3 regions of the Hahella aquimaris genome follow, and region 2 is predicted to be linked to each of the others. Evidence: riboswitches for the same ligand, from Rfam matches in the RefSeq annotation. Region 2 holds a riboswitch; each other region holds the start of a gene.
The links. Region 2 has a riboswitch for cobalamin ahead of O5O45_RS26770 (ABC transporter substrate-binding protein). Riboswitches for the same ligand answer to the same signal wherever they lie in the genome.

Region 1: another riboswitch for cobalamin. It lies ahead of O5O45_RS28205 (CbtB domain-containing protein); the one in region 2 lies ahead of O5O45_RS26770 (ABC transporter substrate-binding protein).
Region 3: another riboswitch for cobalamin. It lies ahead of O5O45_RS25895 (ribonucleoside-diphosphate reductase subunit alpha); the one in region 2 lies ahead of O5O45_RS26770 (ABC transporter substrate-binding protein).

The regions. Positions count from the first base shown of each region.
Region 1 covers NZ_CP132203.1:6,346,188-6,354,017, forward strand. The annotation lists gene O5O45_RS28180 (cobalt-precorrin-5B (C(1))-methyltransferase) at 1-1,080, opposite strand, end outside; gene O5O45_RS28185 (cobyrinate a,c-diamide synthase) at 1,084-2,388, opposite strand; gene cobO (cob(I)yrinic acid a,c-diamide adenosyltransferase) at 2,422-3,021, opposite strand; gene O5O45_RS28195 (ATP-binding protein) at 3,041-4,777, opposite strand; gene O5O45_RS28200 (CbtA family protein) at 4,782-5,579, opposite strand; gene O5O45_RS28205 (CbtB domain-containing protein) at 5,701-5,877, opposite strand; cobalamin riboswitch at 5,903-6,114, opposite strand; gene cbiB (adenosylcobinamide-phosphate synthase CbiB) at 6,218-7,162, shown strand; gene cobD (threonine-phosphate decarboxylase CobD) at 7,163-7,830, shown strand, end outside.
Region 2 covers NZ_CP132203.1:6,043,299-6,051,128, reverse strand. The annotation lists gene O5O45_RS26795 (glycoside hydrolase family 3 protein) at 1-4, opposite strand, end outside; gene O5O45_RS26790 (LacI family DNA-binding transcriptional regulator) at 292-1,308, opposite strand; gene O5O45_RS26785 (energy transducer TonB) at 1,484-2,242, opposite strand; gene O5O45_RS26780 (ABC transporter ATP-binding protein) at 2,245-3,027, opposite strand; gene O5O45_RS26775 (FecCD family ABC transporter permease) at 3,024-3,995, opposite strand; gene O5O45_RS26770 (ABC transporter substrate-binding protein) at 3,985-4,866, opposite strand; cobalamin riboswitch at 4,945-5,219, opposite strand; gene O5O45_RS26765 (hypothetical protein) at 5,326-5,931, shown strand; gene O5O45_RS26760 (aminotransferase-like domain-containing protein) at 5,938-7,371, opposite strand.
Region 3 covers NZ_CP132203.1:5,860,592-5,868,421, reverse strand. The annotation lists gene O5O45_RS25900 (ribonucleotide-diphosphate reductase subunit beta) at 1-367, opposite strand, end outside; gene O5O45_RS25895 (ribonucleoside-diphosphate reductase subunit alpha) at 396-3,257, opposite strand; cobalamin riboswitch at 3,383-3,605, opposite strand; gene O5O45_RS25890 (hypothetical protein) at 3,683-3,982, opposite strand; gene O5O45_RS25885 (pilin) at 4,228-5,199, shown strand; gene O5O45_RS25880 (type II secretion system F family protein) at 5,203-6,183, shown strand; gene O5O45_RS25875 (pilin) at 6,208-6,693, shown strand; gene O5O45_RS25870 (MmcQ/YjbR family DNA-binding protein) at 6,705-7,088, opposite strand; gene O5O45_RS25865 (FMN-binding negative transcriptional regulator) at 7,109-7,723, opposite strand.

The sequences.
Region 1 (7,830 bases), 300 kb from region 2:
GGCGCCCACCGGCTGGCCTTGGCGATCGATCGCCACCACTTCCAGCTGCATGCTGTTGTGCATGGTGTAGGCGGCTTTTTCCCAGGCGCGACGACAGATCAGATCGCCCAGGGGCAGGTCGCCGGCCAGGCGTAACGCCTCGATACTGGTGTTGGCGGCGCGCATGGCGACCAGGGTCTCCGCCGCAGCGCCCAGGGACTCGGCGGCCTCAGCGATGAAGCCCAGGTCTATTTCCGAGGCTTTGCTGTGCAGATCCAGATGCCCGCAGGCGAGTTTGCTGATCTTGCCGAAGCCGCCCACCAGCGTGAGCCGGCGCAAAGGCGAGCGGCGCAGGTATTTCAGCAGGGCGCCGGCGAAGTCGCCCATTTCGATCAACGCCATATCCGGCAGGCCGTACTGACGGCGCGCGTAGTCTTCGCTGGCGTTACCGGTGCAGGCGGCGATGTGGCCGTAACCATTGGCGCGGGCCACGTCCACCCCCTGATGGATGGAGGCGATATAGGCGGAGCAGGAAAACGGCCGCACGATGCCGGTGGTTCCCAGGATGGAGAGCCCACCCACGATGCCCAGGCGCGGATTCATGGTTTTCTGCGCCAGCGCGGCGCCGTTCTCCACGCCGACCGCCACGTCGAAAGCGCCGTTGTAGGCGCACTCGTCCGCCAGTTCCAGCAGATGTTCGCGAATCATGCGGCGCGGAGTCGGGTTGATAGCGGGTTCGCCCACCGCCAGGGACAGGCCGTCGCGGGTCACCGTGCCGACGCCGTCGGCGGCGGAGAAGCGTACCTCTCCTGCGCCGGTTCCCAGGCTGGCGATGACGAATACCTGGGCGCCATGGGTGACGTCAGGATCGTCGCCGGCGTCTTTAACCGTGGCGGCGTAAGCGCTATACAGGTCGAGACGGCGGCATTCGGCGATGGGCAGACGCACTTTCTTGCCTTTCGGCAAAGTGACTTTGCATTCGTCACAGGACTTTCCGGTCAGCAACAGGCGGGCGGCGGCGAGGGCGCAGGCGGTGGCGCAGGTCCCGGTGGTCAGGCCTGTGCGCAGCGGCTGTTGGCGCTCGGGGCTCTCCCGCCACATGCCTCAGACTTCCGTCGCGCCCGGCCGGAACAGGTTGGCCACGGCGCTGGGATTGGAAGGGAAGAACAGATGCAAATAGGTGGCGGTCAGGCCCTTGCTGCGCACGATGAGCTCGCCGGGAGCGGGATGACGCTGACGGCGGCCATAAGCGATGGGCGGCAAGGTTCCATGGCTGCGGGAGTGATGGTGGGCGTGAGCGCGCACGTCGCCTTCCGGCAACGGCGCCGTCTGCATGCCCTGACAACCGCGCTTGGCGCGCATTTCCCCAGCGCCGGGAATCAGTCCGGCCATGGCGAAAATACGATCCTGCTGATCGGTGAGCGTCTCCTGCGCATACAGCATGCCGCCGCATTCAGCGAGTATTGGGCGGTCGTCCATATAAAAACGTTTCAACGCCGCTTTCATGGCCTGATTGGCCGACAGGCGCTCGGCGTGCAGCTCTGGATAGCCGCCGGGCAGCCACAGCGCATCCGCAGGCGGCGGCTCGCTGTCCTCCAGGGGAGAGAAGAATAGAATTTCCGCGCCCATTTCCTGTAACAGACGCAGGTTGGCGGCGTAGATAAAGCTGAACGCCGCATCCCGGGCGACGGCGATGCGCATCCCAGTGAGCATTGGTCTGACGGTGGGCAGCAGCGCGGGCTTGAACATCGCGGCGGCGGGCATATTGGCCAGCGGCGTATGGGCGATGGCGGCGGCGGCCTGATCCAGGCGCTGCTCCAGTCCCTGTTGCTCATAAGGCTGCACCAGACCCAGATGCCGCTCCGGCAGGGCGATGGCGTCATCGCGAAATATCCCGGCCAGCAAAGGAACCTGTGAGGGCAGGCTCTCGGCGATCAGTGACAGGTGCCGCTCGCTGCTGAGGGCGTTGGCGATGATCCCCACGCACTGAAAATCGCGTCGGTAATTGGCGAGTCCATAGGCCACCGCAGCGGTGGTCTGCGCCATGCCTTTGGCGTTGATCACGACGGCGACGGGAAGGTTGAAGCGGGCCGCGAGGTCGGCGCTGCTGGGGTCGCCGTCCAGTAAACCCATAGCGCCTTCAATCAGGATCAGGTCGGCTTCGCGGGCGGCGCGGTAGAGCTGGTCGCGACAATACTCCTCACCCGCCATCCACAAATCCAGGGGCTCCACCGGCGCGCCGGACGCAATCTGCAAAATCTGCGGATCGAGGTAATCCGGGCCGGTCTTGAAGACGCGCACCTTGCGTCCCTGATTGCGATGATAGCGCGCCAGGGCGGCGGTGACGGTGGTTTTGCCCTGGCCGGAAGCCATGGCGGAAATAAACAGAGCGGGACAACGGGCCTGCATCAGTGCGCTTTCTCCATCAATCTTCACTCATCATCAATATTCGATTCCCGCTTGCGCTTTCACGCCCAAACGGAAGGCGTGCTTTTCATCCTGCACCTGACTGATGGTGTCGGCGATGTCCTGCAGCTCCGTCGCCATGGTGCGCCCGGTAATCATCACATTTTGATGCTGGGGACGGTTTTGCAGCGCCTTGACCATGGGCTCCACCGGCAGATAACCGTACTTGACCATGTAGCTCAACTCGTCGAACAACAGAAAATCATAGCTGCCGTCGGTCAGTAGTTGCTCCGCCAAGGCCCAGGCCTGTCGGGCGGCGGAGATGTCCTGCTCGCGATCCTGGGTTTCCCAGGTAAAGCCATGGCCCATGACATGAAAGTCCACCCGGGGATGGTCTTTGAAAAACAGGTATTCGCCGGTGGCGTTGCGGCCCTTGATGAATTGAATCACCGCGCAGCGATGGCCATGGCCGAGGGAGCGCGCCATGGTGCCGAAGGCGGAACTGCTTTTGCCTTTGCCATTGCCCTTGAGCAGGATCAGCACGCCGCGCTTTTCTTGGGCTTGCGCGATGCGCTCGTCAATGATGCGCTTCTTGTTGGCCATGCGACGGCGGTGTTTTTCGTTTTCGTCCAGCATCAGTCGTATCTCCGAGGCGTTAGTGTTCCAGGGCGGCGCGCACCGCGGCCAGCGGGGCGTAGGCGGCTCCGAGGCGTTGCGCCAGTTGTCGGCAGCGATTGAGTCTGACGGCGGTCTGCTCGGTATCCACCACCCACAGGGGCGAGTCCCAGGTCAGATCGTCCAGCGGATCGCGGCTGCGCCCGTCAGTCAGCAGCAACGTACGGCAGGTCAGATGCGGGTTGGCGCGGGTCTGGCGCGCCAGCAGTTGGCGCGCATGCAGCAGCGCCTGTCGCAGCGGCGTACCGCCGCCAGCGGGAAGATCATTGAGCAGGGCGGCGATATCTTTGGGCGCGCGCCGACAGGGGATGACCCACTCCGTGCGCTGCGCGCCAAACGCCAGAACGGCCAGCTTCTCCCGCGCTAGATAGGCCTGCCGGGCCAGTCCCAGAATCACCCCTTTCGCCTGCGCCAGCGCCCGCTGACTAAGAGTGGAGGCGGAGGTGTCCAGCAAGACGCAGTTCAGGGTGTCGCGATTCTGGCGACGGGGTTGATAGCGTATTTCGCGCAATCCGTCGTCCCGATTGTCGGGATGGATGAGCGTGGCGAACCAGTCCGGCTGTGAGGATAGCGCCTGCCGGCTACGTTGTGCGCGCCCGAGGGCCGTGCCTTGTCGTTGTTCCGCGCCGCCGCGCTGTACGTCGCGTCGGGACGGCGGAGTACGTAGCGTTGGGATCTCGGGCAGTTGTGGCGTTACCGGCTTATCCGCCGCCATCAGTTGCGGCGGCATGGCGCCCCAGTCGCCGGAGATTCCAGAGGACGAGGAGGGTGACGAACCCCCGGAGCCGCTGGCGTCTCCGCCGCTTCCCTGTGAGGGCGGTGAACCTGTGGGCGGTGACGTATCCTGGTGATTGGCGCGATGACTAAGCGCGAACGAGCGCGTCGCCGCCACGTCTTCCGCGTTGACCTCATCGCGTCCACTCAAGGCGGCGTGGGCGATGGCGGCGCGGCGCCAGCAAATGTCCGCACGCACGCCTTCTACGCCGGCGGCGAGGCATTGGCTGGCGATGTCCCGTTGTATATCCGTCGGGCAGAGAACTTGCGGCAGGCGCTCGCGGGCGGCGGTGATGCCGGCTTTCAGTTTTTGTTGCGCATCGCGCCATTGCGCCTGAAACGCGTCGCGATCTTGTTCGAAGTCCAGACGTCGCTCCACGATGGCCATGCGCTGCTCAACGTCATAGGTTTCATCGAGGGTGACGGCGAGACCGAAACGGTCCTGTAGCTGCGGACGCAGTTCACCTTCATCCGGGTTCATGGTGCCGATCAGAATAAATTGCGCCGGATGGCTATGGCTGAGGCCGTCCCGCTCGACAAAGTTCACGCCTGAGGCCGCCGTATCGAGCAGGGCGTCCACCAAGGGGTCAGGCAGCAAATTGACTTCATCAATGTAAAGTACGCCGCCGTGAGCTTTGGCCAGCAGGCCGGGATTAAACTGCACGCGTCGCTCGCCCATGGCCTGTTGCAGATCAATGCTGCCGATCAGGCGTTCTTCAGACGCGCCCAGGGGAAGGGTGACGAACTTGTCCGCCGCCTCCGGTAGCAGATCCGCCAGTCCCCGCGCCAGCGTCGATTTGGCGGAGCCGCGGGGGCCGCTGATCAATACGCCGCCCAGATGGGGATTGATGGCGGCGAGCAGCAATGCGGTTTTTAGCGGCTGCTGACCGACCACCGCGGCGAAAGGGTAGGCGGCGAGGGCAGGCTGGGCGGCGACGTCCATTGACTCAGCGCGCCTGCAGCGCGGCGTCCTGGTTGCTCCAGCGGCGCAGGAACCAGGCGCAGGCCAACCCGACGATCACCCAGAACAGCGCGTTGGTCAGGGTGGCGGCGGTGATGAATTGATGGTGCAGCATCTGTAACGCCTGCAGCGCCTGTGGATTGGTGGCGGCGAATTCCGGCGCATTGGTGTGCGGCGCGCCCACCAGATGCGGAATGACCAGCAGAGGCAACCCGCCCAGCTTTTTCCATCCCGGCGCGAACGCCAGTAAAGCGAAACCGATAGCGGTGACCAATGCGGTCGCGACCCACCATAGCTGGCGATTTTCCAGCGCGGCGGCCTGCATGCCGGGAATCTCCGGCGGTAGTCCAATGGCGGGAGCGACAAAGAACACGCCATAGCCCGCCAGTCCCCATAATAATCCCGCGCCCCAGCCTGCGCCGCTCTTGCCACTGAGTCTGGCGGCATACATACAGGCCAGCATCAGCGCGCTGAAGCCGATACCGGCGAGCACGTTGGCAAGCAGGGTGTACAGTGTGCGCTCCAGGCCGTCTTCCGGGCCCCAGGCGTCTTCGCCATGGTGGTGGCCGCCGGCTTCGGCGCCGCCGTGCTCATGTTCATGATGGGCGTCCGCCGCAGCGTGCTGGTGATTTTCCACTACGACAGGTTCAGGCTCCTCGCCGCCTTCGTAGGTTTCCGCCTCCAGAATAATGCTGGTGACCTGGGAATGCTGTACGGCGCTCAGCAGCCCGCCGGCCAACAGGCCAACCAGCAGCGACGCCAGGATAATACGCTGAAACAACATGTCTCTTCCTCATGTAATGCGGTGTGACGTCGCTATGCGCGCAAGCGCCGTACGCAGGGTGCGGCGTCAAGACGGACAGGCGAACGTTTGGCCCTGGCGGGGCCTCAGAATTCAGTAACTGTTAGTGACAGGGGAAAGCAAACGCGTGCCGGGTGTCGTGAGCGGCGTTGTGAGCCGCATCCATGGACAGAAAGCCCACTGCGAACAGAATCAGTCCGCCGAAGCACATGGCGCCGATAAGTTGTAGCGCTGCGTTATTGGAAGCCAGCAATGGAAGAGAGAGATTTTTAGTTTGCATGATCTGCGCACCTACCCGTACGAACTGCAGTGGATTAAGCAAGGCCGGTCTCCGGGCTTACGAAAGGTCGAAGCGTTTTCGACACAACATTTGCGCCTTCCCATGTCAAAACTGACGACACAGTGGCGTTAGCAAATTACTTTCGATTACCGTTGCGGGGGCAGCACTGGATTAGCGTAATGCGCACCAGATTTCCCGATTATCTCGCGGTCGAGCACCTTGGTCAGCGGGATATGCTATTGGCTGAACGCAGGGGAAGTCAACAAGTTAGCGGGTTGCAATGCGCGCGGACCATGGTGAGAATAGGCCGCCTCATCACGAGCCTGGCGCATACTGACCAATGGATACATTGCTGATTCTTGTCCTCGCCCTGACTTTCGACGCCCTGTTGGGAGAACCGCGCCGGCTGCATCCTTTGGTTGGTTTCGGGCGTTACGCCGGCTGGGTGGAAGGAGCGATTCGCATCGCCGACTTCTCTTCATCAGCAACCCGCGCGCTTGGCGCGGCGGCGGTGACGGCGGCGATTCTACCCTGGACTGCGCTCGCCTGGCTGGCTAGCGAGTGGAGCGAATCCTCCGCCTGGGGACACATTATCTTTTCCGCCTTCGTGCTCTATCTCACCATCGGCTGGCGCAGTTTGCTGGAGCATGTGCGTCAGGTCGCTGCGCCATTGCGCAGGCATGACGCGGAGGCGGCGCGGCGCAGTCTGTCCATGATCGTCAGTCGCGACACGGCGGAACTGGGAGAGGAGGAGATCGCCTCCGCCGCCACGGAATCCGCCCTGGAGAACGGCAACGACGCTATCTTCGCCGCCATCTTCTGGTTCCTGCTCGCCGGGGTTCCCGGCGTAGTGATGTATCGCCTCAGCAATACGCTGGATGCGATGTGGGGCTATAAAAACACGCGTTATGTGCATTTCGGCTGGGCGGCGGCGCGTCTGGACGATGTCCTCAATTGGGTCCCCGCCCGTCTGACGGCGTTCAGTTACGCCTGTTGCGGCGCGTTGGACAGCGCTCTGCGGTGCTGGCGCGCCCAGGGCGGACACTGGAAAAGTCCCAATGCGGGACCCGTAATGGCGGCGGGCGCGGGCGCGCTGCGGGTACGACTCGGTGGCGCGGCGACGTATCACGGCAATCTGCAGCACCGGCCTATACTGGGCTGTGGCGACGCCGCCTCGGCGCAATCCATCGAGCGCGCCTGCACGCTCATCAACCGCACTTTGATTTTGTGGACGGCGACGGTGGCCTTGGGAGCGGGCGCGCTGTGGTTGTGGGGGGCGGTTTGAATGAACGGGAGTGACTTTGATAACGGGGCCGGCCATGCGGGCCTTCAGGCGGAAGAGCCGGCTCCCGTCCATGGCGGCGATCTGGAAAAGTACAGTCAACGCTACGGTATTGCCCCTGATGACTGGCTGGATCTGTCCACTGGCGTCAGCCCCTTTCCCTATCCGCTGACAAGCATTCCGGCAGAGGTGTTTCGACGTCTGCCTTATCCCGACCCAGCGCTGCAACAGGCCGCCAGCGCCTATTACGGGACCGATTCCCTGCTGGCGATTCCCGGCACGCAATGGGCGATTCAACACCTGCCCGCTTGTTGCGCGCCCGGTGTGGCGGCGCTGCCGGACGTCGGCTATCGCGAACATGAGCATCACTGGCGTCGTCAAGGCTTCAGAATCATTCATTACCCTGCGGGAGATCTGGCGGGCGCGACGGCGCGTCTGGCGCAGACAGAAAACTTGCGCGTCCTGGTGGCGATTAATCCGAATAACCCCGCCGCCCGTAGGACGCCATTGGCGGCGCTGCGTGAGTCGGCGCTGCGTCTGCAATCTACGGGCGCATTGATGGTGGTGGATGAAGCCTTCGCCGACGCGGAGACAGATTCCAGTCTGCTGGGCGAGACCCTGCCGGAGAACGTTGTGGTGTTGCGCTCATTCGGCAAGTTTTTCGGATGGCC
Region 2 (7,830 bases):
ACATGTGGTCACCTTTTTATATTTAGCGATAGTGGACCGAAACATTATGAAAGCGCTTTCATTTCAGAGTTAATAAAACCGGCTATATTCCCTGATACGTGATAGTTTGCTGAGTATTTCGGCCTGAACAACGGCCTATTACTATCGAAAACCAGGGCATTAACCAGCTTTGTCGACGCTATGCGATAAATTCACCGCAAAACAGCTCGCGCCAATATGAAAGCGATTTCATAAATTGCCCTAATTCAGACGTTATTGTCAATAGAGGCCAATAACGCCAAAGCGAGGTTTTTAAGATGTTGAGGAGTTTTTGGGAGGGGCGACGGAGTCGCGCAACACCAGTTCCGGCTCAAACATGGGAGCCGGCTGCGTCCGGCGTTCGCCCTGAATAGATTGAATCGCCAGCGCCGCGGCGCGTTTACCCATGGCGTTCACCGGCTGACGCACCGTGGTCAGGGCCGGATACAGTAACGAGGCGTACTCCACGTCATCGAAACCAACCAGGGAAATTTCATCGGGAACACTTAGTTTGGCTTCGCGCAACGCCTTCATGGCGCCAGCGGCCATCTGATCGTTGCAGGCGAATATCGCAGTGAAGTCGCAACTGCGCTTCAACAGGCGCTGGGTAGCGACATAGCCCCCTTCCACGGTGAAGTCGCCTTCCACCACCAGGTCCTTGTCATAGCACATCCCCAGGTTTTCCAGCGAACGGCGATAGCCGGACAGACGCGCGCGTCCTTCTTCATTGCCTAACGGTCCGCTGATACAGGCGATGCGGCGATGTCCCAGGGACGCCAGATACTCCACCACCAGATGACTGCCCTGCTCGTTGTCGACAATAACGCATTCGCCAGCCAATTCAGGCACATAGCGGTTCAACAGCACCAGCGGCGGGGATTTTTCCTTCAGGCTGATCAACTCTTCATCCGTCAGGCAGTACGGAAACAAAATGATGGCGTCGCAACGGCGGCCAGCCAGCATGTCGATGGTTTCCTTGATCTCGTCGGATGAGTAATTTTCTACGGAAATGATGAGGTTATAGCCGGATTCGCGCAAAGCGCGCTCCAGACTGGAAATAAGCGGGCCGAAAAACACGCCAAGCAAATCCGTCACCACCAGACCAATATTATTGGAACGGTTGGTGACCAGCCCCTGTGCGAATGAATTGGGACGATACCCCAGATCCTTCATGGCTTTGAATACCCGTTTACGGGTGCTTTCCTTAACGGGAGCCGTGTTGTTAATCACACGGGAGACAGTGGATATCGAGACCTTCGCGCGGTCGGAGACTTCTTTTATTGTAATCATTCGGAGGACGGGCACCTTGCTTAAGGGGAAACGCTTTCAGAGCCGGCCATCATGGGAGAAGCGGGCAATGCATGTCAACTAGGCGATAGCCTAACAAGCTCCCTTGCAGCCCGCGCATGCAGGCATAGCCACAACGGGAGTCTGCAGGAAGTTATGCGACAGTATGGGAAATTTGTCAATTCAGACGAAACACCACCGGCACCACGATGGTCTCCCGGCCGCTTCCATCCACCGCCGCCAGACGCCAGCCGGAGAGGGTTTTCAGCGCTTGTTTGTCGAGCACGGTATAGCCGCTGGACCGCTTAATGGAGACTTTCACGGGATTGCCCAAGGCATCCACCAACAGCTCCACCATGACAGTGCCCTGCCAGCCGCGCCGGGTAGCGATGCCAGGATACTCCGGCTTGGGCGTATTGGCTTCGCCCAACTGATATCTGGGCTCCGGCGGCGCACTGACCGCCACAGGCGCCGACGCTGGGGCCGCCTGAGCGGACTTGTTCACAGCAGGCGCGACCTGCGGCTTCACCATCGTGGTTTGGGGAACAGGTTGCGAAACAGGTTTGTGCGCCACCTGCGCTGGCTTGGGCGTATTCTCTTTTACGACAGGCTTGCTTGCCGGCGCCGGTTTTGGCTTGGGAGCGGGGGTCGCAACCTGCCTGGGCGCCACTTTGGGCTTCACTGGAACGGGTTCTGGAGTGTCGGCGGGTTGAGGTTGTGGCGCAGGTTGCATTTGAGTATGTACTGCTGCGGGAGTCGTGGAAACCGCCCTTGGCGCCGCCGGAGCCTGAATAGCCACGGTCATCGTGGTCGATGTGAGTCGATTTCTAGTGGATTGAGGCGAATTGAAAGACAGCATCAACACCAAATGCGCCACCAAAGAGGCCACCAAGGCCATCCATAATAATGGCGGATATTTAGCGTTGACGACGTCCATGCTCAGGTCAGACTCCAGGGCAGCAGATAGGGCTGCTCCTCATGTCGCCCCCGCACCACTGAGACGCCGAACGCCTGCTGGATGCGCTCATCGCTCAAGACCACGTTAGTGTCGCCCGCCACCACGGTTCCGTCCGGCAGCGCCAGCATCGCCTGCCCGCAAAAGCGCAGCGCCAGGGTCAGGTCATGCAACACTACCACGCCGATTCGCCCTAGCCGGGCCCAATCCTGCAAATGGCTCATCACCTGAATCTGGTGCTGCGGGTCCAAGCCCGCCACCGGCTCGTCCGCCATCAATACGGGAGCGTCTACCGCCAGCGCCCGCGCCAGCATCACCCTGGCCCGCTCGCCGCCGGACAAACGGGTGACAGTGCGCTGCGCCAAGTGCGTCACGTCCGCTTGCCGCATGGCGTTCTGAATCAGGGCCTGATCCTGCGCGCTTAATCTGCTGCGATGGGTCTGCGCTGGAAACCGCCCTAGACCGACCAGGGTTTCCACACTCAGAGGCCAGTGACAGTCGGTGTCCTGATCCAGATAAGAGATATGCTGCGCCCGCTGTTTTGGCGCCATCTCACACAGGTCCAGACCTTGCAGTCGCATCGCGCCGGATAACTTGGGGATCAGACCGACGATGGTTTTCAACAGGGTGGACTTGCCAGCGCCGTTACTGCCCAGTATCGCCGTGAGTTGTCCGGATGGCAGACGGAAGCTGACATCGGATAAAACCGGGGCGCCGGGATAACCCACTTGCAATCCGCTGAGTTCCAGACTCAACGCCTCGCTCATACTAGCGCCTCCGCCTTGCGCAGGTGGCGCAGCAGCCAGAGGAAGAACGGCCCGCCCAACAATGCCGTAATGACGCCAACGCGCAGCTCCGGCCCCGGTGGCAGACAGCGTACGGAGATATCGGTCAGCAACATCAGGCTGGCGCCCGCCAGGGCGCTGGGAACCAGCAATCGCCCAGGCCGCCACTCGGTAAACGGCCGCAGCATGTGAGGCACCACCAGCCCCACGAAACCAATCACGCCGCTCACCGCCACGCTGGCCCCGACCGCCAGCGCCACGCCCAGGCCCGCCACCCATTGCACTTTCTGCAGACGCACGCCCATGGAGCGAGCGGTATTCTCCCCCAGCGACAGGACATCCAGGGAACGCGACACGCTGAACAGCAACGCAATGCCCAACAGTGCGGGCGGGGCCGCCAGATAAAAGTGCTGCAGGGTGCGATGTTCAAATGACCCCATCAGCCAGAACAGAATGTCCTGCACCGCGAAAGGATTCGGCGCCATATTCAAGGCCAGCGCCGTCAGCGCCGAGCTGAAGGAGTTAATCGCTGCGCCGGCGAGGATGATCATCACAATGCCCGCTTCCGACCCGACGATCGCCACCAGCGCCAGCAATCCCAACATGGCGCCGATAATGCCCGCCACAGGCGTAAACAGGCCACTGGCGGAAAAACCAAAGTAGATGGCGCACACCGAACTCAGCGCCGCCGTGGAGGAAACCCCCAGTACGCCAGCGTCCGCCAACGGGTTGCGTAACAATCCCTGCAACACAGCGCCGGACAACGCCAATACAGTTCCACATAGCAGCGCCAGCAGTGTCCGCGGCAAACGGATTTCCCATAAAATCAATTGAGTTTCCAGATCCCACCCCGGCCAGCTCACCCCGGTCACCCGACCGGTGCACAAAGACAGACCTATCAAAAAGACCAGCGCCACGCTCAGAATCAGCAGCAAACGGTTATAAGTCATTCGCAGTCTCCGCCCCAGGCGCTTTGCGCTCTTGCGCCAAGATATGCTCCGCCACCTTCTGGGCCGCCAGGGTCATGGCGGGGGTTCCGCAGGAGAGCCAGTCGGCGGGGATATACAGCGGTTTAAAACGGGCAGGACGGCGCTGCAGCAACGGATGCTCCACCCAGGTGGTGGCCAGCGCCTCGCTGTCATAGCTGTTGCTTATCATCAACAGCAAATCCGGTCGCCAGCGCACCAAGGTCTCCAGATCCACTTGTCCCCAGCCTTGCACGCCTTGCTCGCTCGCCACGTTAATCACGCCGATAGCGTCCAGAAAGGCATCCTGGAAATTACCCTCGCCAGCGATCCAGCCATTGGCGTTCAGGATCAGCGCCCTGACTTGCTTGTCCGCTATCCGCCCATGAATCTCGGCGAAATATTTCCGCAACCCGCTGACGATCGCCGCCGCTTGTTCGGGTTTGCGCACTGCTTCGCCCACTAGCTTCCAGCTTGCCTCCAGATCATCAAGGGATTGCGGCAACGGGATCTCCACCCAACGCATATTGAACTTCCGCACCAACGGCTTGAGCGAGGATGCGCCATACTGGCCCGCCATCACGATATCCGGCCGGAGTTTCAGCACCTGCTCGATAAAACCAAAGTTGGCGGGAATGTCACGCAAGGTCGGTGCAATTTCCAGCTCAGAGGGCTGATGGCTGAGCCAGGTGACCGACACCAGATTTTCCGGGGCGAGATACCCCATCATTTGGTCAACGCACTGATTGACCGACATGACCGTGGGCTCAGCCGCGCGCGCATCGCCCGCTTTGACGGAAAGTGTGAAAGTAAGCGCTGATAGCAATCCCAGGGCCCGAAAAGCCTTAACCAACATGCAGATGCCGCCTTGAATCGATGCGAGGTGCGAATCCGGCGTAAATTCCCCGTTTACGGTCGGATAAAACAGGCTCCGAATGGGAGTCGAACAATGGCAGGTCTCCTGGCTTGCGTTTCACAGTCCTGCCCCGCCTTCCCGAACTGGAGACAGTCTCCACTCAGTGGCCTTTGATAACGTCGCGATAAGGAGGGGCGGCGTTATCCGGGACGAACTCTTCGCTCACAGTTGCGGGGACAGCTCCGGCTGATCGGACGCGCATAAAGTGGCGCCCACCGGATTCCCATTTAATCCTGCTCTTATCGAAAGTGATCGAGTTTTGAGCAACTGGAACCATTGCGGCCCACATTATCATGAATTGGTCATTTTAAGTCCAGAAAGCCAAAGAGGGGCTCTGGACCTGTCTGCAAGATTGTGTCAGTTTTACGCTCCCGTAATTACCGACAAGAATAAGACTGTATGACCGACGCGCCCTTGTCCCGCCATGGACTCATTCTGAAACGTCTGCTGTTCCTCGTGTTTATGTATGCAGGATTGGCCTATGGCTTGAGCCTGTTGGAATACACCGTCTTCAATCTGACCGGTTGGTCCCCGGTGAGCATCGAACGCAGTGTCGAATTGCACAGCCGGGAAGAGGTGAAAAAGGAGTTCGACCTTTGCGGCGGCCCGTTATTCGCCGCCAACGCCGTAGTCAGTGACCAGGAAGGCAATCGCCTGCTCGCCCGTTGCGGACGCTTCTGGCCTTTCTATCGCTACACCATTGAAGCCACCGCCCACCCATTGCTGCCGGGCTCTTTTATCCTGTATCCGGACGAAGCGACCGAGGCTGCAAAGGCGCGAGAGAATTTCATCATCAATATGCAGGTGGTCAACGGCGGCTTCGCCTTGGTGGCTTTGTTTGTGATTGGCTTGAGTTGTTTCGCCGGCTATCGCTTTCTTATCAAGAAGGACGAAGAAGCCGGCTACAAGACTGCTTTTCACGGCTTTATCAGCAGCTTTCTGATGCTAGCCTGTTATAGCGGCGTCATGTTCTTCATTGACCCCACTTTCAGCTTCGGCTGGTAATCCCGCTTAGCCTGCGCGCAGCCAAACGCCCAACTGGCGGATCGCTTCTTCCGCCTCCGCCGTCCAGGGCGCCGCGCAATTAAGCCGCAGGCAGTGTCTGTACTTGTCGCCACTGCCGCTGAACAGGGTTCCTGGCGCGATGCTCACGCCGGCGGCCAACGCTTTGCGATACAGCGCGACCGTATCGCAGTCCTCCTCCAGCTCCACCCACAGCACAAAACCACCCGTCGGTTGCGACACCCGCACGCCAGCGGGAAAATACCGCAACACCGCCGTCGTCATGCGTTCCACATGCACTGAGAACTCATGCCGCATACGTCGCAGATGGCGATCGAAATCCGCCTGCGCCAGATAATGCGCCACCGCCATCTGCGGCAAGCTCGGGCAGGCCAACGTGCTGGCGAACTTCAGGTAGCCGACCCGCGTCCGCCAGCGCCCCGGCGCCATCCACCCCACCCGCAAACCTGGGGCGATTGATTTGGAAAACGACGAACAGTAAAGCACGCCCCCGGCGCGATCATAGCTTTTCGCTGCTCGCGGCCGTAGGCCGGAAAAGCCTAACTCGCCGTAGATATCGTTCTCGATCAAGGGCGCGCTGCGGGCTTCCAACAAGCGCACCAGTTGCTCCTTGCGCTCATCCGGCATCAAACACCCCAGGGGATTGCTGAAGTTGGGCATGGCCACGCAGGCCTTGACCGGCCATTGCTCCAAGGCCAGTTGCAGCGCCTCCAGGCTGAGTCCGCTTTTCGGGTCAACGGGAATTTCCAGCGCCTTTAGTCCCAAGGCATCAATGACCTGCAGCAATCCAAAGTAAGTGGGCGATTCCACCGCCACCACATCTCCCGGCTGCGTCACCGCCCTCAGCGCCAGAGTCAGCGCCTCATGACATCCGTTGGTGATGAGAATGTCGTCCGGCTCCAGATCGCACCATGCATCTTTCATCCGCTGCACAATAGCCTCGCGCAGACGCAACGCGCCGGGGGGAAAGCTATAGGCTTCAATCGCTTCGCCAGGCTCGCGCAAGGCAGCCCGGAATGCTTTTTCCATGGCCGCGACGGGGAGAAACTGCGTCGCCGGCGCCGCCATGGCGAAGTTCATGCCCCGGGGCGACTGGGTCGCCTGCACCAGGCTCATGATGGTCTGCTGCGTGTCCACCAGGGTCGGCGCGCCTTCGAATCCTGTCACCTTGGGCAACGCCGCTCCCAGTTCAGCGACTCCATCCTGATTGCGGCGACGCACGTAATAGCCGGATCGCGGCCGCGCCTCCACCCAGCCCTGCCGCTCCAACAGACGTTGCGCCGCCATGATAGTGGACACGCTGACGCTGAAGTGCGCCACCAAATCCCGGGTGCCTGGTATGCGCTCTCCCACCGTGTACATGCCCTGACGGATGCGTCCCGCCACGGCCTCAGCCACTTCTTCATATCGCTTTTTGCTCATGCCGGTCGCGCCTCTTTCATGGACAAGTACAGTTTTTCATCGATTTACCAGTACAGACGCTGTTTCTGCAATACACCCTCTACGTCGTATTATTTAGTGTAGGTTTGTGCAGGGTGGCGCGGGTTCCTGCTGGTTCTCGCGTACTTGGCGGAGCGTCTCGACCTATGTTATTTGGCCCTAATTCCCTCTCTCCTGGGCTATTCTCTCTCCTCCTACGTTTTGTTGTTAAGTTGGTGTACCAGTCTTTTAAAAATACTTTCCCTTTTTAAACAGCAAGTTACGATGCGTGCAAATCGAGCGGTTTGATAGCTGATTCGCTGGAGAAAATGTACAAGATAGAGGAGATTAATTTTGAAGCTTACATTGCTATTACTCTTCGATTTAGCTATCTCTCTGTTATAAAATTGCTCATGAAGCATCCAGACAAGTAGGTATTATTGATGGATGCTCCAATCAGCA
Region 3 (7,830 bases), 180 kb from region 2:
GGGACATGTTAATGTCCAGAGGCGTCCAGTGATTCTTGTTGGCGTTGAGGAAAAACTCCCACGCCCAGGGATACTTGAACGGCGCCAGCTGGTTGATGTCGGTCATGCCGTTCACCACCCGCTTGTCGTCGGGATTGACCGGGTCCAGCTTTTGTAAAACCTGTTCGTCCATCGCCTCCTTCGCGAGGGCGGCGGGCTCCGGTTCGCTGTCAGGGGCTCCCCCGGCGGCGGGGGCCGCAGCGGGAGAGGTGGAAACGGGTGACTGTGGAGAAACAGCAGAGGATGTGGACACAGCAGGAATCGCCACCGCCAGAGGATCGTCCCAGTCCGACAAGGTCGCAGTCTGCTTCATCAGTTCGGTATTCATGGTCATAGCTCCTGGTTGTTATCGTCGCTTACTGACAGGCTTCGCAGTCCGGATCGAGAATCGAGCAGAACTTCGGTTGCGGCTCCTGACTCTCAGTGTCGTCAACATCAGGTTTGACGCTATCGCTCTGGGAAACGCCGGAAGAGATTTTCTCCATCTGCGTAGCGCCCAGGGAACGCAGGTAATAGGTGGTTTTCAGACCACGGGACCAAGCCAGTTTGTACAGGTTGTCCAGTTTTTTACCGGACGGCTCCGCCATGTACAGGTTCAGACTTTGGCCCTGATCTATCCATTTCTGGCGACGGGAAGCCGCCTCCACCAACCAGCGGGGGTCTATTTCAAACGCGGTCAGGAACAGCTGCTTCACATCTTCAGGAATGCGGTCGATCTGCGCGACAGAGCCATCGAAATACTTGAGGTCGTTGACCATGACGGAATCCCACAGTTCCCGCGCCTTCAACTCCTGCACCAACCAGGGGTTGATCACGGTGAACTCGCCGGACAGGTTGGATTTGACGAACAGGTTCTGATACGTCGGTTCGATGGACTGGGAAACGCCGACAATATTGGAAATCGTCGCTGTAGGCGCGATCGCCATGACATTGGAGTTACGCATGCCCTGCTTTTTCACCAGTTCACGCACCGGCGCCCAGTCCAGGCTGTGGCCGCGATCCAGCGTGCAAAACTCCGCGCCGCGTTCCTGCTCCAGACGATCCAGAGAATCGATAGGCAGAACGCCCTGATCCCACAAGGAGCCTTCATAGGTTTCGTAGCGGCCGCGTTCTTTCGCCAGATTGGAGGAAGCAGTGATCGCGAAATAACTGATCAGCTCCATGGATTGATCGGCGAAGCGCACCGCTTCGACGCTGCTGTATGGCAGGCCAAGCTTGTACAGCGCATCCTGGAAGCCCATCAGGCCCATACCCACGGGACGATGACGCAGGTTGGCGTTGCGCGCCTGGGGAACCGCGTAGTAGTTGATGTCGATGACGTTATCCAGCATGCGCACCGCCGTATACACGGTGTTGCGCAGACGGTCGTGGTCGATTTCGCCATTGCGAATGTGGTTGACCAGGTTGACCGAGCCCAGGTTACACACCGCGATTTCGTCCTGACTGGTGTTCAGCGTGATCTCCGTACACAGGTTGGAGGAGTGCACCACGCCAACATGTTGCTGCGGCGAACGCAGGTTGCAGGGATCTTTGAAAGTCACCCAGGGGTGGCCGGTTTCGAACAACATGGAGAGCATCTTGCGCCACAGGTTCTGCGCAGGCACTTTCTTGAACAGGGTGATTTCACCGGATTCCACCAGGGATTCGTAGTGGGTATAGCGCACTTCAAAAGCCGAGCCGTACAAATCGTGCAGATCAGGCGCGTCGCTGGGTGAGAACAGGGTCCACTCCTTATCCTCGAACACCCGCTTCATGAACAGGTCTGGAATCCAGTTGGCGGAGTTCATGTCATGGGTGCGGCGGCGTTCATCGCCGGTGTTTTTGCGCAGTTCCAGGAACTCTTCGATATCCAGGTGCCAGGACTCCAGATAAGCGCATACCGCGCCTTTACGTTTGCCCCCCTGATTCACCGCCACCGCCGTGTCGTTGACCACCTTCAGGAACGGCACCACGCCCTGGGATTTACCATTAGTGCCTTTGATATGGGAGCCCAGAGAACGCACCGGCGTCCAGTCATTACCCAGACCGCCCGCCCATTTGGACAGCAGCGCATTGTCCTTGATCGCGCCGTAGATGCCTTCAAGATCGTCCGGCACTGTGGTGAGGTAGCAGGACGACAACTGCGGACGATTGGTCCCCGCGTTGAACAGCGTCGGCGTAGAGCACATGTAATCGAAGGAGGACAACAGGTTGTAGAACTCAATCGCACGCGCATTGGGATCGTCTTCCTGCACCGACAATCCCATGGCGACGCGCATGAAAAACGCCTGCGGCAATTCCAGGCGAGTCTCGCGCCAGTGAATGAAGTAGCGATCGTAAAGAGTCTGTAGCCCCAGGTAGGTGAATTGGCGATCACGCTCAGGCTTAAGCGCAGCGCCCAGTCGTTCCAGATCGAACTGCAGCAGATTTGGCGACAGCAGTTCATGTTCCACGCAGCGTTCGATAATGGCGCGGAACGCGGTCGGATACAGTTCCGCCATTTCACTTTCCGTGGCGGACGCGGCGATATTGAGATAGCTCAGCGATTCTTCGCGCAGGCCGTCCAACAGCAGACGGGCGCACACATAGGAGTAGTTGGGCTCTTCTTCGATCAGCGGACGCGCCGCCATGACCAACGCGGCGTTGACGTCTTTATGTTTGACGCCGTTGTACAGGTTTTTCAATGCGCCCTGTAGTACTTTGTCCCCACTGACGCCATCCAGATCGGCGCAGGCGTCACTGATCACCGTACGCAGACGCCCCATGTTCAGCGGCGCTTCCGTCCCGTCGGCGAACTTCACATTGATATCGGGATGGGTCTCCCCCGCCTGCTCGCTTGGCGCAGGCGCACGCTGACGGGCATGCTCTTCACGATACAGCACATAGGCGCGCGCCACTTTATGGAAGCCGCCGCGCATCAGGCCCAATTCCACCAGATCCTGAATTTCTTCGATATGCACCGAGCCGCCTTCCGGGCTGCGGCGACGCAGGCGAGCCACGATGTCCTTAACCAGTTTTTCTACGGAGTCCCGTACACGGGGCGAGCCGGATGCGGACTGTCCTTCCACCGCCAAAAACGCCTTGGTCACCGCCATGGCGATTTTGCGGTCGTCGAAGGGCGCCGCCTGACCGGTGCGTTTGATCACCTGCAGCAAGGCGTTATTAGTACGTGACTCGGATGAAACAGATGGGGAGCTGGAGGCGCGCGCCTCGCTGGGGGACGAAAAACTGCCGGTCATGGGATTGTCCTCTATCGCGTGTTCTGGCCGAACCTCCGCGAACCGGGACATAAAGCGACGCACAGACAGGACGAAAATCGCCTCGCATAGAGCGGCGCTTTATCATTACCCTGAGTCGCGAAGGCATGAATAACTTCAGCATGGCAGGTCTTCGGACTCGGGGGCGTTTACACGTTTTTGCGAACCTACGGCGACCGCTTCCCATCCTCTTTCAGGACAGTGCGTGGGCGTTTCCGCCCGCGTCGCTTTCGTTCCCCCACACCGCTGCGCGTCAGTACCGGACTCTCACCGGATTCCCTCTTAGCACAACCTGTGAACAGGCGTGAACCATAGCTGAAGCACAATATATGGTTTTGAATATTAAAAGTAAATACTAGATATAGATGAAAGGAGATGCTACGCGGCCATAGCCGCATTAGAGAAAATCAGGCCAAAACGACGGCGAATAAGAACTTTTTCAGTAGCGCCTGGACGCCTAATCCTATGAGCGTAAGAATAAAGATCTCTGAATAGGCATCCGCTTTGGTGATTAACTTCAACGCCACCAAATAAAACCCAAGTGCGAGAAGAAAACCAGGAAGCCCATAGACAAAGTGTACAATCAAAACCGCCGCAAGAACGATCAAGAACGCCTCAATAAACCCAAGCGAAACTTTTAGCAGTTTAGCTGCGGCGAAGAGACACGCACTCTCGATCAAGACGCCAATGATTAGATTCAAATCCATGAGAATTTCCAAAAGGCGGCCATTCTAAACAGTAAACCGGCGCAGTCAATACCGCTAAACCACACTGATATCCCTAACGGCGACATTCACATACCCACAGTTTTCATGGCGACCTAACAGGCGAAGTTTGCCCAACCTCATTGTCATCCCAAAAAATAAGCGGGTAATTACCTGAATCAAAAGTAGTTCAGGATGCAAATCAGCTAAACTGCTAATAATTTTCTTCTTCGCATTAAGGACTGGCTTTGCCTGAACGCCGACGCTTTTTCAAAGAAAAACTGACGCCCTATTTTGCGCCGCCCATGTGGCTGCACTGTCTTTTGTATGTGTTAACGCTGGGCGCATACGAACTGTTCTGGCATTACATGAACTGGCGCAAGTATCGGCTTATATCGGGCGACCCTGTCTGGCCGCCGCTGCGTGGACTGTTCTTTTACTTTTTTATTCCCTCTCTGGTTGGTAATCTCGCGCGCAGTTCCTCCCTGGCGGGCCGTTCTGATCCTTTGCTCGGCCCGTGGACCAGCGCGCTTTATATTGCGGCGGTGATAACGGCCTCAACGCTTGCGGAAGCATTGCATCCTCTCTTTATTCTGTCCGCCTTTCCTTTTCTGACCTATTTGAACTGGCGGGCAAGGTGGGTCAATCAGCAGTTCATAACCGCTCCAACTCAGTCGGGAGCCGACGTCTCTGCGCTCAACGCAGGCCCGCCGCCGAAATTTGATGGCGACCTCCTCGTTTTAAGACCGTCTTATCAGGCTGTCGGAAGCTTTCGCTGGCTGGAGATCCTTACCTGTATCGCCGTGATTTGCATCGCTTTGACTTTCGCATTGGACGCCGGGCGCCACGCGACGATTAAAGCCCGCCTGACCGAGGCCTTAGGTTTATTGGGGGGTGTCAGAGTGGACATGGCGGAAAAATACGCCTTTTCCGGCGTCTGGCCAGAGAGAGAAGAACTGCATGCGCTGAGTAACGTCGAGGCGGTCTACTTTCAGTCAACTGAGCTTGATTCGAGCGGAGCCTTGCACTTTACCCTTTTCCCCATCAACGCCGGGGAACCCAAGGTCATCAGCTTTCGACCGGTCGTCAGCAATCCCGATGGCGCATTGCGCACCCTGGGTTGGACATGCGCGTCAGCGCACTCGGGTCCGCGTAAAGTTTACGGCGACGACAAAAGCTCGCTGCCTCCGGAGCAACTCCCATATATCTGTAGAGGTTAAACCGTGATCCTTATTTCTTCGCCAAACTCAAATCTGAGCCAATTGTTGCGACATTTGAACCATCAGGTTCAGCAGGGACTTTCTCTGGAGCAGGCGCTGGCCAGACTGGAGCCTCTCCTGCCGGCTCACGCGCAGCCTCAGGTTGAGCAACTGAAAAAAGTATTGCAGGGTGACGTCAGCTTACATACCACGCCTTATCAGGACAGTCCCTTCTACGACATCAGTCGGCTCGCCGCCATTGTGCGCGCCAAAGGCGGCTCGCTACCCGGCTTCCTGGAACGCTATATCTCCCACTCTCACACCATGGAAGTCTCCTGGCGGGGCGTCTGGGACGGATTGCAGAACCTGCTTGGCTACGTCTTCGTCCTGTTGATGATCGCCATCCTTGTTTTCAGCGTCCTGCTCATCAAGGTATTGCCAGGATTTCAGGCGTTCTACAGTGAAACAAACATGGAACTGCCAGCCTTCACATTGTTGCTGATATCCGGCATGGAAACTTTTCAGTCGGTATGGATCCTCGTCTTGATTGGCCTGATTCCGCTATTTTGGATGGGGTTCAAGACGGTCGGTTGTATTCGACGGTTGAGGCCCATGCCGAACTTCATGCAACGCCTCCCAGGCTTGTCCTCCATCGCCAAAGCCCATTTACGCTATATCTGGCTCGCCAACGCCTACCTGCTTAACCGCTCCGGTCTGGATGCGGAAACGTCCTTACGTGAAGCGCTGCAGCTCTGTTCCAACGCCAGCCTGGAAGACAAGCTCTCGCAACCGGAATACCTGGATCTGACGATCGCCCTAAAAACTGACGCGCTGGAGCAGGAGTTGGCGTATCAGTTCGAGCGACTCAACGTCGCTTACTCCGCGGCGCTGGCTTCCTTCAAAGCCAAATTCGTCGCAGGCGTCAGCACCCTCATCGCCATACTGGTGGGAGCGGTCATCATCGCCGTCTACCTCCCGATTTTCGGCTTAGGCTCCGCTATTTAACCGTTATTCATCAAAGGCAGAATTATGACTAACACAGCGCAAAACGGCTTCACCCTCATCGAATTAATGATCGTGGTCGCCATCATTGGCATTCTGGCGTCCGTCGCCTTGCCCAGTTACCAGGTTTACATCACTCGGGCGCAGGTCACCGAGGCGGTCACCATCGTGGGCGAACTGCGCGATCAGGTGAAAGAATATTACAAATACAAAGGCGATTTTCCGACCGACAACGCCGCCGCAGGCATGCCTGCGCCCAACAAGTTATTGGGGAACTTTGTGAAGAACATCTCCCTGGAGAACGGCGCCTTTCATGTTCAGTTGGGCAACAAGGTGAACAAAAGTCTGCAGGACAAATATCTCACCATCCGTCCCGCCATCGTGACCGGCAGCCCCGCCAGCCCGATGACCTGGTTGTGCGGACATAGTCCCGCGGTCGAGGGCATGGAGGCCATCGGCGCCAACAAGACGGATATTGATCCGGCCTACCTGCCCTCCAATTGCCGGTTTTGAACCGTCCGGGCTCAGGCGGGGAATAGTGTTTCCCTGCCGTAACGCAGCTCCAAAGCCTGACGCTCCACCTTGGTGAGGCCTTTAACCACCAGCGCGTAGGAGTTATCGATCATCCGTTCGATTTCTCCGGGTGGCACCCCGCCATCCAGCGCCAGTGTATTCCAGTGCTTTTTATTCATGTGATAGCCCGGCGTTACGGAAGGGAAGATATCCCGCAACGCCAGCGCCTCGACAGGATCGCACTTCAGGTTCATGCGCCCTTCGCCGTCTTCCATGCCAAGGGTCGCGAACATCTTGCCTTTGATCTTGAACACCGCCACCTCAGGTCCAAACGGAAAATCCTCGATGGCTTCGGGTTTACTTAAAAGCGCCTGTCTGGCCGCTGCGTAGTCCATATCATCGCCTCTAATTAAAGTCAGCTATCCTGCAGCAACTGCATCTGCTGCGCGATCACCCGGGAATTCTCGTCCGGCTGCGTCGACAACCCGGCGATCACACCGGCCCGATCCTGTGGATTACGATTCTGGCTGAGCTTGAACTTGCCGTTCAAGGTTTCGATATCAATGCTGAAGCCGACAATGGCTTTCATCATCGCCTCCAGCTTCGCTGGCGGTACTTTACTCATTTTCCAGGGGTTGGCGAACGCCGCTTCGTGTTTATCGCTCAACTGCTCCAGCAACCAGGGCAGACGTTCGGGAGGCAATAATTCCGAGCGCCCCCGCACCTCCACGCTCATGAAATTCCAGGTAGGCACCATGCCCGTACTTTCATACCAGTCCGGCGACACGTACGCATGCGGTCCCTGAAACAGCACCCGTGTTTCATCGGCGCCGTCCAGCTCCTTCCATTGATCGTTCTGGCGGGCCAGATGGCCATATAAACGGTTATTCTCGCGATCCAGTATAAAAGGGACTTGATTGACCTCCAGCATCCCGGCTTTCAGCGTCATCAAAACACCGAAGCTCCAGCGGTCAATAAAATCCAGCATGGCGGAGCGGTCCTCCACCTTGAATGAAGCAGGCATGTACATAGTCGAAATATCCCTGACTGCACGGACTGTGGGTAAAACGTCACGCCTAATGGCGTCTAACACATCGGGTTGAATAATATAGCGTTTTTAGCCCGCGCCGACACAGT